DNA from 3 places in the Pseudomonas sp. S2_A10 genome. Region 1 is predicted to be linked to each of the others. Evidence: riboswitches for the same ligand, from Rfam matches in the RefSeq annotation. Region 1 holds a riboswitch; each other region holds the start of a gene.
What was found. A riboswitch is a leader RNA that binds a small molecule or an ion and turns the genes downstream of it on or off. The one in region 1 is predicted to bind cobalamin.

Region 1 (4,274 bases):
GAGGCGAAGATCCGGTGATTGCCGGTCGCACGATCCACTTCCCAGATCGCCGCGCGGCCTTCTTCCTGATCCAGACCGTTTTCGCCGACGTTACTGTTCGAGCCGACGGTGACGTAGAGCTTGTTGCCGTCCTTGCTGGCGATGACGTTTTTGGTCCAGTGGTGATTCAGCGTGCCGCCGGGCAAGTCGACGACTTTGATCGGTTGGGTCTTGATCTCGGTGGCGCCCGGCTCGTAGTTGAAACGCAGCAGGCGGTCGGTGTCGGCTACGTACAAATCGTTGCCAACCAGCGTCATGCCAAACGGCGAGTTGAGGTTCTGCAGGAACACCGTGCGGGTTTCCGCGACGCCATCGTGGTCGGCATCACGCAGCAGGGTGATGCGGTTCGGGCTGGGCACGCCGGCGCCGGCCTTGCCCATGACTTTCTTCATCACCCAGCCACGAATGCCTTTGCTGTCATCGGGCTTGGGCGGCGCATTGGTTTCCGCCACCAGCACATCGCCGTTGGGCAGCACGTAGAGCCAGCGCGGGTGATCGAGGCCTTCGGCAAACGCGGCGACCTGGGTGCCGGCCGCTGCGATCGGTTTCGCGCCGTCCGGCCAGCCCACCGCCGGGGCGATGTTGACTGTCGGTATCAGCGTCTTGTTCGGTTCGGGCAGTTTCGGTGACGGGCCGGTGCCGTCGGAGACTTGCAGGCTGGAGGTTTCACCGCAGGCGGCGAGCCCGCCAGCGACGGCGATGATAAGAGCGAGTTGGGCCTTGCGCATTGCTGATCTTCCCTATGAATGCATTCCTAAACATAGAGGAGGGCGCAGGCCCGATGGTTCAACTGCTCAACCGCGGGCTTCCTTGAACAGCACGGCGATGCCGGGATGATAGTTGCCCGCGTCGCTGTGCAATTTGCGATAGGCGTAGGGGAAATACCAGGCCACGGCGCAGGTGTGTTCCTTTTGCAGGTCGTCGACCATGTCCTGCAGTTCTTCAGGGCTGGCGCTGTGCTGGGCTTTTTGCGGAGCAACAAAGAGGCAGCCGAGCTTGAGATCGCTGGCGTAGCTGATGCGCTTGGCATCAGCGGTGACGTCGAGCAGTGCCTGGGTCAGGTTGAGGTTGTTGACCCGTGGCCAGCGTTGCGTGGCCTGAATGAACGCGCGGTCTTCGGCGCCGGCAATCAGCAGGTCGGCGCGAGCATTGCGTTCGCCTTCTTCGTTCTGTTTGCGCGTGGCCGTGTCGTTCAGCGTGACCATTTCAGCCATCCACGCCGCTGCCGCGAGCAGGCCGAGATTGGCTTTCTCGTCGTGCCAATATGGCGTGTCGTTGTCGCCGCGTACGGTGTTGTAGCGATCGATACAGTCAAACCAGCGTTCCAGCAGCGGGCGCAGGAATTCCAGGCGCGGGTTGCTGATGATCATGCCTTGCATCGTCGTCATCCTTATTGTTGTAGTGGGCTTTTCGGGAAAAGCATGGCTCTTTGATATCACTTGTCGCAGTCTGGCACAAGATTGCCGCTGCACAATGGATCAACGGCAGTTATTCGCGCGCAAAGCGCCTCTTCAATTGACGCTCCACCCCCAACCCTCTAACCTTCGCCGCTTGTTTCAGGTGCTCTGTGGCCCCGCGTCGACAGAGTGAAACAGGGAAGCCGGTGAGGGTGGTCTTCAAGCGAAGCCACGACGATCCCGGCGCTGCCCCCGCAACGGTAAATGAGTGAAAACTGCGCCTTGAGCCACTGCCTCGAAAGAAGCGGGAAGGCGCGCAGTCCGGCGAAACGCCGCTCATGAGCCCGGAGACCGGCCTGATCCATCTCAGCGGCATCACGGTGGGCGATGCCAGGCTTTTTGCCGTCTATTCTTGTGCCTGCCCGCCGTTATCCAGCCTCAACGGAGAGCTCCCCCCATGACTGATTCCCCCGAGCGTGACGAACGCCATCTGGCGCGCATGCAGCGCAAGAAAGCCGTGATCGACGAACGCATTGCCAACTCGCCCGACGAATGTGGCCTGGTGCTGGTGCTGACCGGCAACGGCAAAGGCAAGAGCAGCTCGGCGTTCGGCATGCTCGCCCGCGCGATGGGCCACGGCATGCAGTGCGGCGTGGTGCAGTTCATCAAGGGCCGCAACAGCACTGGCGAGGAATTGTTTTTCCGCCGCTTCCCCGAGCAAGTGCGTTTCCACGTCATGGGCGAAGGCTTCACCTGGGAAACCCAGGATCGTCAGCGCGATATCGCCGCGGCGACCGCCGCTTGGGAAGTCTCCCGCGAATTATTGCGCGACCCTTCGATCGGTCTGGTAGTGCTCGATGAGTTGAACATCGCCCTCAAGCACGGCTACCTCGATCTCGATCAGGTGCTCAGCGATTTGCAGGCGCGTCCGCCGATGCAGCACGTGGTGGTCACCGGTCGCGGCGCCAAGCCGGAAATGATCGAGATGGGCGACACGGTCACCGAAATGGGCATGCTCAAGCACGCCTTCCAGGCCGGGATCAAAGCGCAGAAAGGCGTCGAACTTTGAAGCAACCACGTCACTGCCCGGCGGTGTTGATCGCCGCGCCGGCCTCCGGTCAGGGCAAGACCACCGTCACCGCCGCACTTGCCCGTCTGCATCGCAACCAAGGGCGCAAGGTGCGCGTGTTCAAATGCGGCCCGGACTTTCTCGACCCGATGATCCTCGAGCGCGCCAGCGGTGCGCCGGTGTATCAACTGGACATGTGGATGGTCGGCGAGCAGGAAAGTCGCCGGCTGTTGTGGGAAGCCGCCGCCGAAGCCGACCTGATTCTGATCGAGGGCGTGATGGGCCTGTTCGACGGCACGCCGTCCAGCGCTGATCTGGCGCGCCACTTCGGTGTGCCGGTGCTCGGCGTGATCGACGGCACCGCCATGGCGCAGACCTTTGGCGCCTTGGCGCTGGGCCTGGCGAAGTATCAGCCGGACTTGCCGTTCGCTGGCGTGCTGGCCAACCGCGTCGGCACCTTGCGCCATGCGCAATTACTCGAAGGCAGCCTCACCGAAGGTCTGCGCTGGTACGGTGCGCTGTCCCGCGAAACCGGTATCGAATTGCCGAGCCGCCACCTCGGCCTGGTTCAGGCCAGCGAATTGAATGATCTGGATCTGCGCCTCGACGCGGCCGCCGATGCGCTGGCCAGCAGTTGCGAGGTCGCGCTGCCACCCGCCGTAGAATTCGCCGCGCCTGAGATCATCGCCGCCGAGCCTCTATTAAAAGGTGTGCGCATCGCCGTTGCCCGCGATGAAGCCTTTGCCTTCACCTATGGCGCCAGTCTCGATCTGCTGCGGGCGATGGGCGCCGAATTGCGCTTCTTCTCGCCGATCCGCGACACGCAATTGCCCGAGGCGGACAGCCTGTATCTACCGGGCGGCTATCCAGAGTTGCATCACGTCGCGCTGGCGCAAAACGCCTCGATGCTGGCGGCGATCCGCGCGCACCATACGGCGGGCAAGCCCTTGCTCGCCGAATGTGGCGGCATGCTTTACCTGCTTGATTCGCTGACTGACGTGGAAGGCACCCGTGCTGAGCTGGTCGGTTTGCTCAAGGGCGAGGCGGTGATGCAGAAGCGTCTGGCGGCGCTGGCGTTGCAGGCGGTTGAATTGCCGGAAGGGGAGTTGCGTGGGCATACCTATCATCATTCCCTGACCACCACAGCGCTGACGCCGATTGCCCGTGGGCTGAGTCCCAATGGCGGGCGCGGCGCTGAGGCGGTTTATCGCGAGGGGCGGATGACGGCGTCGTACGTGCACTTTTATTTCCCATCGAATCCGACTGCGATTGCGGCATTGTTTGCGCCAGATCGTGAGGCCGCCTTCGCGAGCAAGCTCGCTCCCACAATGGATGACCTGAACCCTGTGGGAGCGAGCCTGCTCGCGAAAGGGCCATGACCGACAACACATTCTCCGAAGCCGAACGCGCAGCGGTCTACAAGGCCATCGCCGAGCGCCGCGACATGCGCCACTTCACCGGCGGCAGCGTCGAGCCGCAACTGCTGCGTCGTCTGCTCGAAGCCGCTCATCAAGCGCCGAGCGTCGGTCTGATGCAGCCCTGGCGCTTCATCCGCATCAGCGATCGTGCTCTGCGCGGGCAGATCCGCGATCTGGTGGAAGAAGAGCGCATCCGCACTGCCGAAGCCCTTGGCGAGCGCAGCGATGAGTTCATGCAGCTCAAGGTCGAAGGCATCAACGATTGCGCCGAAGTGCTGGTCGCAGCGCTGATGGACGATCGCGAAAAACACATCTTCGGTCGGCGCACGTTGCCGGAAATGGACATGGCCT
Region 2 (4,274 bases), 810 kb from region 1:
CAGGCGGCCATTGCTGGCTTCGACGATTTTTACCGCTGGCGGCAGCTCTTCGGCTACTTCAGCGCGTACGCGAGCCAGGTCTTGCGGGCTGGTCTGGTCAGCTTTGTTGAGGATCACCAGGTCAGCGCTGGCCAGTTGATCGGCGAACAGTTCATGCAGCGGCGACTCGTGATCAAGGTTCGGATCGAGTTTGCGCTGGGCATCGACCTGATCCGGGAACGCGGCGAAGGTGCCAGCAGCGACGGCCGGGCTGTCGACCACGGTGATGACTGCGTCGACGGTGCAGGCACTGCGAATTTCCGGCCACTGGAAGGCTTGCACCAGCGGTTTTGGCAGGGCTAGGCCCGAGGTTTCAATAAGGATGTGGTCGAGATCGCCGCGACGGGCAACCAGCTCGCGCATCACCGGGAAGAATTCTTCCTGCACGGTGCAGCACAGGCAGCCGTTGGCCAGCTCATAAACGCGGCCGCTGGCCTCTTCTTCGGTGCAGCCGATGGTGCATTGCTTGAGGATTTCACCGTCGATGCCCAGCTCGCCAAACTCGTTGACGATCACCGCAATGCGCCGGCCCTGAGCGTTGTCGAGCATGTGCCGCAGCAGCGTGGTTTTGCCCGAACCGAGGAAACCGGTGACGATGGTGACGGGGAGTTTGGCCAGTGTTTTCATCGGTATGCCCTTTGGCAAGCGGCGGGCATACGGGACGAGAACCGGCAGCGCGCATGCACGCCGGAAGCATTCGCCACCGGATCACCCCGCCCGGTTGTAGTGAGAATCTGTGACGAGGCAGGTCTCCTGGCTGACGGCGTTCAGGCGTTGGGCCTGGCGTCCATTGCGCCTTCCCGCTGGCTCATCGGTTGAGCTGGCAGTGGCGTGGCAACGAACATCACCGTTCACAGTTGCGGGGGCAGCCGCGGCTTTGACCGCGTTCCCTTCTTAGCTTCGGCGAGTGCCGAAGAACCTCGAAAGCGCAAGGCTACGCATGGGTCCGTCGTGGGTCAATGGGCGTTGAGTTTGAGTTCGGGGGCATATCCGTTGCTGCGGTAACGGCTTCTTATGGTTTCGCTCTTACAGCGAGTCCCTTTTTCAAACGCCAAAAAGGAACCAAAAGGCTTTGCCCCGGCGTACGGCCCGCTCGCTGGGGCTCGGGGTACCTTCGTTACGGGACCGATCCGGGCGCAGCGGCTACGGTTTGCTTCGCTGCACCTCCTTCCGCTGTGTACGACTGCGTCGCACGGTCGCTGCGCTCCCACCCCCGGATCGATCCCGTAACGAAGCCTGCCGAAGGGGCAAAAGATCAAAAGCCAGAGCAAAAGCAAAGGCAAAGGCAAAAGCAAAAGATCGCAGCCTTCGGCAGCTCCTACAGTTGGATCGCGCACCAGCTCAAGAACAGGTCGGCTGTCAGGCCGCCTTCGCGAGCAGGCTCGCTCCCACAAAAGCAAAAGTAAAGCAGCGCAGCCGCCCCACTCAACAATGAGCGCAAGCTCGAGTGCTCTTGATCTTGATCCACCGGCGACGTCGGAAGGCTGAGTGGAGGGATTGATCCGGGCGTGGGAGCGCAGCGACCGTACGACGCAGTCGTACACAGCGAGTGTAGGTGCAGCGAAGCAAACCGGAGCCGCTGCGCCCGGATCAGTCCCGGAGCGAAGGAACCCGAGCCTGCGAGGGCCGAACGTAGGAGCAAGCCTTTTTGGGTACTTTTTCGGCGTTTGGAAAAAGTGCCTCGCCGTAAGGGCGAAACCGTAATCAGCAACACCCGCAGCAACGGATATACACACAAAAACATCAGAAAAATGCCCACATCGCAGTACCGAAAACTCCCGGAAATTGACTAAAAACCCAAACCCATGTTCTCCTGCACACCTTGTTACGGGTGCCCTTCACAGGGTGAAACGGGAAACCGGTGAATCATGTGCTTTACTCAAAGCCATGTCAGTCCGGTGCTGCCCCCGCAACGGTAAGCGAGCGAAGCGTCAGATCCACTGTGCCCCGGCATGGGAAGGTGATGCTTGCAGGTCGGCGACCAGCCAACCCCTCGCGAGCCCGGAGACCGGCCCGCAACACCCAGCGCGCGCAAGCGCCGCTGAACACAAACAAACCCGCGGTGGGCGGGCGCTGTTCGAAATTCCTGCGTGCCCGGCCCGCAGGGATTTTCATGCGCTCTGTTTACCCGCTGACATTTCAGAGGGAAGCGCTATGTCGATCATCAGTAACACCGTCAGCCACACTGACCACATCTCCAGCAGCACCACACTCGGCCAACGCGTCGCCGCCGCCCTCTTCGCCTCGATCCTCGGTGCCAGCCTGGTCTGGTTCGCCGGTTTCTCGCACATCGAAGCGGTGCACAACGCCGCCCACGATACCCGCCACAGCGCCGCGTTCCCGTGCCACTGAGGCCTGCCGAAATGATCAAGCGTATCGCGCAAACCGCAGGCTTCACCGGCTTGCTGGCCGCCCTGCTGCTGACCCTGCTGCAGAGTTTCTGGGTATCACCGTTGATTCTGCAGGCCGAATCCTTCGAGAAATCCGAACCGGTCGCGCAAGTCCACGAACACGCCGCCGGCACCGCCGCCCACAGCCATGATGGCGAAGCCTGGGAGCCGGAAGACGGCTGGCAGCGCGTGGTCTCGACCACTGGCGGTAATCTGGTGGTGGCAGTGGGTTTCGCCTTGATGCTCGCCGGCCTGTACACCTTGCGCGCGCCGACCAAGACCTCGCAAGGGCTGCTCTGGGGTCTGGCCGGTTACGCCACGTTCGTTCTCGCGCCGACCTTGGGCCTGCCACCTGAATTGCCGGGCACTGCGGCTGCCGATCTGGCATCGCGGCAGATCTGGTGGATCGGCACTGCCGCTTCGACCGCCGTCGGCCTGGCACTGATCGCCTTCAGTCGTCACTGGCTGATGAAGCTTCTTGGTGTAGCGATTCTCGCCGTGCCGCATGTGATCGGCGCGCCGCAACCGCAGGTGCATTCGATGCTCGCTCCAGAGGCACTGGAAACCCAGTTCAAAATCGCTTCGCAGCTGACCAACGTCGCGTTCTGGCTGGCTCTGGGCCTGATCAGTGCCTGGTTGTTCCGCCGCAAAAGCGCAGGCCCATATCAGGCATGACCGATGACCGCGCAGCGCCGACCTTCGTGGTCGGCCTTGGCTGCCAGCGCGGCTGTCCGGCCAGTACGCTGCGTGCGTTACTTGATCAAGCATTGCAGGCGCACCGCATCGAGCTGCGAGCGGTCAAGGCTCTGGCGAGTATCGATCTCAAGCGCGACGAACCGGGGTTGCTGGAACTGGCCACACAATTGAATCTGCCGCTGCAGTATTTCAACAGTGCCGAGCTGGCGCCCTATCAGCAGCGCCTCAGCCATCAATCGCAAATCGCCTTTGAGCGCACCGGCTGCTACGGCGTGGCGGAAAGCGCCGCGCTGGCGCTGGCCGAGCAGTTGATTCAGGCGCCGGCGAAACTGCTGATTCCCCGGCAGAAATATGCGCAGGCCACGCTGGCATTGGCCGGCGCTGCATAAAATCCCGATAATCCCCGCCATTGATCATGAGCACGCTTCATCTGCAGTGTGCCTGCGCCTCTTCACAAGGATTCAACGATGACCGTCTACTTCATCGGCGCCGGCCCAGGCGACCCGGAACTCATCACCGTCAAAGGCCAACGGCTGATTCGCAGCTGCCCGGTGATCATTTATGCCGGCTCGCTGGTACCCGCAGCGGTGCTGGAAGGTCATCAAGCCGAAACCGTGGTCAACAGCGCTGAACTGCATCTGGAACAGATCATCGATTTGATCAGGACTGCCCATGCCCAAGGCCAGGATGTTGCCCGTGTGCATTCGGGGGATCCAGGTCTGTACGGCGCGATTGGTGAGCAGATTCGCTACTTGCGTGAGCTGAACATTCCTTTCGAGATCATTCCGGGCGTGACCGCCACAGCGGCATGCGCAGCGCTGCTGGGCGCCGAGTTGACCCTGCCGGACATTTCGCAAAGCGTGATCCTGACCCGTTACGCCGACAAGACCGCGATGCCCGCCGGCGAAGAACTGGCGAGCCTGGCGCAGCACGGCGCGACCATGGCCATTCATCTGGGGGTCAATCATCTGGAAAAGATACTGGTCGAACTGCTGCCGCATTACGGCGCGGACTGCCCGATTGCCGTTATTCACCGCGCGACATGGCCGGATCAGGACTGGGTGGTAGGTACATTGGCGGACATTGCCGACAAGGTCGAGGCCAAAGGCTTTCGGCGTACGGCGCTGATTCTGGTTGGCAGGGTGCTGG
Region 3 (4,274 bases), 1.6 Mb from region 1:
GCGCCAGAGGCGGGTGCGCAGGTGCACGGCGTCGACGTCGACCAGCGCTTGCTCGACGATGGCGTCATCGGCCGGCGACCATGGTTGCAGCGCCGACAACCACGGCGTCCGCCCCAGCGCCACCGCGTCGAACACGCGAATGCCATCGTCGGTATCGGCCTGTTGCTCAACCACCGCGAGCGTCTGCGCGATAGTGCGCCGCGACATCTTGCCCAGCGTCCGACCGTCGAGCTGCACCTGACCTGCGCTCGGTTCGCGCAGGCCAGCGAGCAGTTTCAGCAGCGTGGATTTACCCGAACCGTTCGGCCCGACAATGCCCAGGGTCTCGCCGCGCTGGACATCGAGGCTGACACCATTGAGCAACTCGGCACCGCGCACCTTGAAGCCCACACCCGCACAACTCAGAACCGTGTTCATCGCGCCGATCTCCGGCCCACCAGAATCAGCGCGAACACTGGCGCGCCGACCAGCGCGGTAATCACGCCGACAGGAATCACCTGACCCTTGATCAGGGTGCGTGACAGCACATCGGCGGCGATCAGAAACACTGCGCCGCCCAACGCACTGGCCGGCAGCAGACGCGCATGGCCGGTGCCGAGCAACAACCGCGCGGCATGGGGAATCACCAGACCGACAAAGCCGATCGAGCCGACAATCGACACCATCACCGCCGTCACCAGCGCGGCGCAGCCAATCAACAGAATTTGCACACGTCGCACTGGAATGCCGAGAGACGCCGCCGAGTCCGCACCAAAGGTGAACGCATCCAGCGCCCGGCGATGCCACAGACAAACAACCAACCCCAACACTGCCACCGGCACCGCCAGCCACACCGACGGCCAGCGCACGCCGCCGAGATTGCCGAGCAGCCAGAACATGATCCCGCGCGCCTGTTCCGAGCTGGCCGAGCGGGTGATCAGAAAAGCGGTGAGGGCGTTGAACAGCTGCGAGCCGGCAATCCCGGCCAGAATGATCTGCCCGGTGCCGCTGGCCGAGCCGCTGACTCGCGCCAACAGGATCACCAGTGCGAAAGCGGTCACCGCGCCGGCAAAAGCACCGACCGACAATGAAATCGCCCCGGCACCGACGCCGAGCAGGGCGACCATCACCGCGCCGGTCGAGGCGCCAGCAGAAATTCCCAGCAGATACGGATCGGCCAACGGATTGCGCAGCAGCGACTGCAGGATTACGCCACAGGTCGCCAGACCGGCGCCGCAGGCCGCCGCGACCAGCGCGCGGGTCAGGCGATAGTTCCAGACAATGCCTTCGTCGATCGGGTCGAGCACATAACCGGCGCCCCACAGCTTGTTGGCCAGCACCTGCAACACCACGCTCGGCTCGATCGAAGTCTCGCCAATGGCCACGCCGCCGATCAGCGCGACCGACAGCGTCAACAGCACCAGCAGCAAACGGATCAGGCGTCTGCTCATGGCGACAGGTCGTAGCCGTTGATCGCGCTGGCCAGTTGTGCGAGGCCGTCGAAGGTGCGCAGGCTGGCCTGCATGGCCATGGCGTCAAGGATGATGATGCGGTTGTGCTTGACCGCGTCCATGTTGCGCGTCACCGGATCACTGCGCAGGAAGGCGAGTTTCTTCTGATAGTCGTCCGCCGGGAAACGTCGACGATCCATGCGCGCGATCACCAGAAACGTCGGGTTGGCCTTGGCGATGGTTTCCCAGCCGACCGTTGGCCATTCTTCATCCGACTCGACGACGTTGCGCACGCCGAGGGTGCTGAGCATGAAATCGGGAACGCCTTTGTGCCCGGCCACGAAAGGCTCGATGTCCATCTCGGCGCTGGAGAACCACACCAGAGCGCTGACGTCTTTGCGCTGCTGGTTTTTCGCGGTGGCGATCGATTGCGCGAGGCTGGCTTTGAGCTGCTCATTGAGCTGTTCGCCACGCGCCTGCACGTCGAAAATCGCCGCCAGTTGGCTCACGCTTTTGTAGATGCTGTCGATGCGAAACGGCGCCAGCCGCGTGCCGTCCGAACCGACGAGGTTGTCCTTGGCTTCGCAATCGGAGGGCAGCAGATAGGTCGGAATCTTCAGTTCATGAAACTGCTCGCGGGTGCCGACCGCGCCTTGCGGGCCGACCATCCATTCCAGCTCGACGGCAACCAGCTCCGGGCGTTTGGCGATCACCGCTTCGAAACTCGGCTCGTTGTCGGCGAGGCGCTCGATCCTGTCGTTCTGTGCTTTGTATGTGCCCAGCACATCGTTGAACCACAGCGAAGTGCCGACGACTTTGTCGCCCAGACCCAAGGCGTAGAGCATTTCCGTGCCGGCCTGGCCAATGGTCACCGTGCGCGCAGGCGCGTGTTGAAAGGTCAGGCTGCTGCCACAGTTTTCGACGGTCAGCGGATACGCAGTCGGCGCCGCTTGCGCCAGGGGGCAAAGGCTCAGAGCGGTGAGCAGGGTGGCAACGCGGGGCAGCAGCATGGGGCAGTCTCCAGGGGAACCGTACGGGAGCGGGCGGGTACGGTTTGGAAACACACCTCGGGCGCGGTCGTGGAAACTACGCAAGGCCGGCACGGGGAAAATGCGCACGGCACGATGTCCTTCCCGGACACCCCGCCGGTTGGTCAGTCACTGTGCCGGCAGGTCTCCTGACTGATGCGTCATCGCCACGCTCCGGCCTTCCCGGGGTTCACCCAGTGGCAGTCGAGGAGCAGGCTCGGCACCTACAGTTGCGGGGGCAGTTCCGATTGATGCGTGGAGCATCTCGGATTCCCTATTAATTCCGTGTGGAAACCGGCGCGGGCATGGTAGTCGATCAGGCCGCTGATGGGGAGCCGAATCTGCTTTGGTAGGAGCTGCCAAAGGCTGCGATCTTTTGATCTGGTCTTTAACGGGCAAGATCAAAAGATCGCAGCCTTCGGCAGCTCCTACACGGGTGCGTGTTTGCGTGGCGAAGCGTTTGCAATCCGAGGGTAAGCTTGGCTAATATACGTTCCATATACACATCGTATCGGATTCATATATGGGCATCGTAAAAATCTCAGAGGACATGCACGAGAACCTGCGCATCTCCAGCAACGCCCTCAGCCGCTCGATCAACGCGCAGGCCGAGCACTGGATGCGCATCGGCATGCTCGCCGAGCTGCATCCCAACCTCGACCACAGCGCCATTTGCCGCCTGCTGATCCGCGCCGAACAGAATGGTGGGCTGGATCTGCAACAACTGACTCAGGAAGCCGTCAGCGCATGAGAAACCAGATCAAGATCAACACCCCGGCCGACATCGAAAAATCTCGCGCCGCCGGCAAACTCGCCGCTGAAGTGCTGGCAATGCTGGTGCCGCATGTGAAGGCTGGCGTGACCACCGATGAGCTGGATCGACTGTGCAACGATTACATCGTCAACGTGCAGAAGGCGGTGCCAGCCAACGTCGGTTATCACGGCTTTCCGAAAACCGTCTGCGCGTCGGTCAACGATGTGGTGTGCCACGGCATTCCATCGGGTACTCCATTGAAAGACGGCGACATCGTCAACCTCGACATCGCGGTGATCAAGGACGGCTGGTTCGGCGATACCAGTCGCATGTATGTGGTGGGCGAGGCGACTCCCGAAGCGCAGCACCTGATCAAGACCACCTACGAAGCCATGTGCGCGGGCATCCGTGCAGTGAAACCGGGCGCAACACTGGGCGATATCGGCCACGCGATCCAGAGCCTGGCGGAGGCGGAGGGCTTCAGCGTGGTGCGCGAATACTGCGGCCACGGTATCGGCAAGGTCTATCACGACGAACCGCAGATCCTGCATTACGGCTTTCCCAATCAAGGGCTGAAGCTTAAGGCCGGGATGATTTTCACCGTGGAACCGATGCTCAATGCCGGCAAACGCCATGTCAAGAACATGCCGGATGGCTGGACGGTGCTGACCAAGGATGGCTCCTTGTCGGCGCAGTGGGAGCATATGGTCGCGGTGACGGAGAGCGGGTTTGAATTGCTGACGGCTTGGCCGGATGAGATTGAAGGGTACCGGGCCATTGGCTAATACCGTGTCGCCTGCTTGCCCTCACCCTAGCCCTCTCCCAATGGGAGAGGGGACTGACCGAGGTGTTGTTGCGAGATACGCCGACGTGCGATACCGAGTCGAACTTACATTTTGAACAGCATGAAGATCGGCTCCCTTTCCCCCTCGCCCCCCGTGGGGGAGAGGGCTGGGGTGAGGGGGTAGATCCAACTGACTCAGCGCAATCAGTGAGCACCGGCAGCCTTGTTCAAATCGCTCTCGGTCCACTCGGTATAAACACAAGCATCCGCCGTCGCCC

Region 2: another riboswitch for cobalamin. It lies ahead of AB4N41_RS20365 (CbtB domain-containing protein); the one in region 1 lies ahead of cobO (cob(I)yrinic acid a,c-diamide adenosyltransferase).
Region 3: another riboswitch for cobalamin. It lies ahead of AB4N41_RS23615 (ABC transporter substrate-binding protein); the one in region 1 lies ahead of cobO (cob(I)yrinic acid a,c-diamide adenosyltransferase).

What each region holds. Positions count from the first base shown of each region.
Region 1 covers NZ_CP162773.1:3,726,274-3,730,547, forward strand. Annotated here, with positions in the region: gene AB4N41_RS16810 (PQQ-dependent sugar dehydrogenase) at 1-767, opposite strand, end outside; gene AB4N41_RS16815 (hypothetical protein) at 834-1,418, opposite strand; cobalamin riboswitch at 1,581-1,810, shown strand; gene cobO (cob(I)yrinic acid a,c-diamide adenosyltransferase) at 1,894-2,505, shown strand; gene AB4N41_RS16825 (cobyrinate a,c-diamide synthase) at 2,502-3,884, shown strand; gene bluB (5,6-dimethylbenzimidazole synthase) at 3,881-4,274, shown strand, end outside.
Region 2 covers NZ_CP162773.1:4,534,188-4,538,461, reverse strand. Annotated here, with positions in the region: gene cobW (cobalamin biosynthesis protein CobW) at 1-666, opposite strand, end outside; cobalamin riboswitch at 766-977, opposite strand; cobalamin riboswitch at 1,852-2,070, shown strand; gene AB4N41_RS20365 (CbtB domain-containing protein) at 2,194-2,391, shown strand; gene AB4N41_RS20360 (CbtA family protein) at 2,403-3,104, shown strand; gene AB4N41_RS20355 (cobalamin biosynthesis protein) at 3,101-3,514, shown strand; gene cobM (precorrin-4 C(11)-methyltransferase) at 3,593-4,274, shown strand, end outside.
Region 3 covers NZ_CP162773.1:5,287,248-5,291,521, reverse strand. Annotated here, with positions in the region: partial or broken gene AB4N41_RS23625 (ABC transporter ATP-binding protein) at 1-321, opposite strand, end outside; gene AB4N41_RS23620 (FecCD family ABC transporter permease) at 414-1,430, opposite strand; gene AB4N41_RS23615 (ABC transporter substrate-binding protein) at 1,427-2,440, opposite strand; cobalamin riboswitch at 2,581-2,772, opposite strand; gene AB4N41_RS23610 (ParD-like family protein) at 2,982-3,209, shown strand; gene map (type I methionyl aminopeptidase) at 3,206-3,997, shown strand; gene AB4N41_RS23600 (ABC transporter ATP-binding protein) at 4,201-4,274, opposite strand, start outside.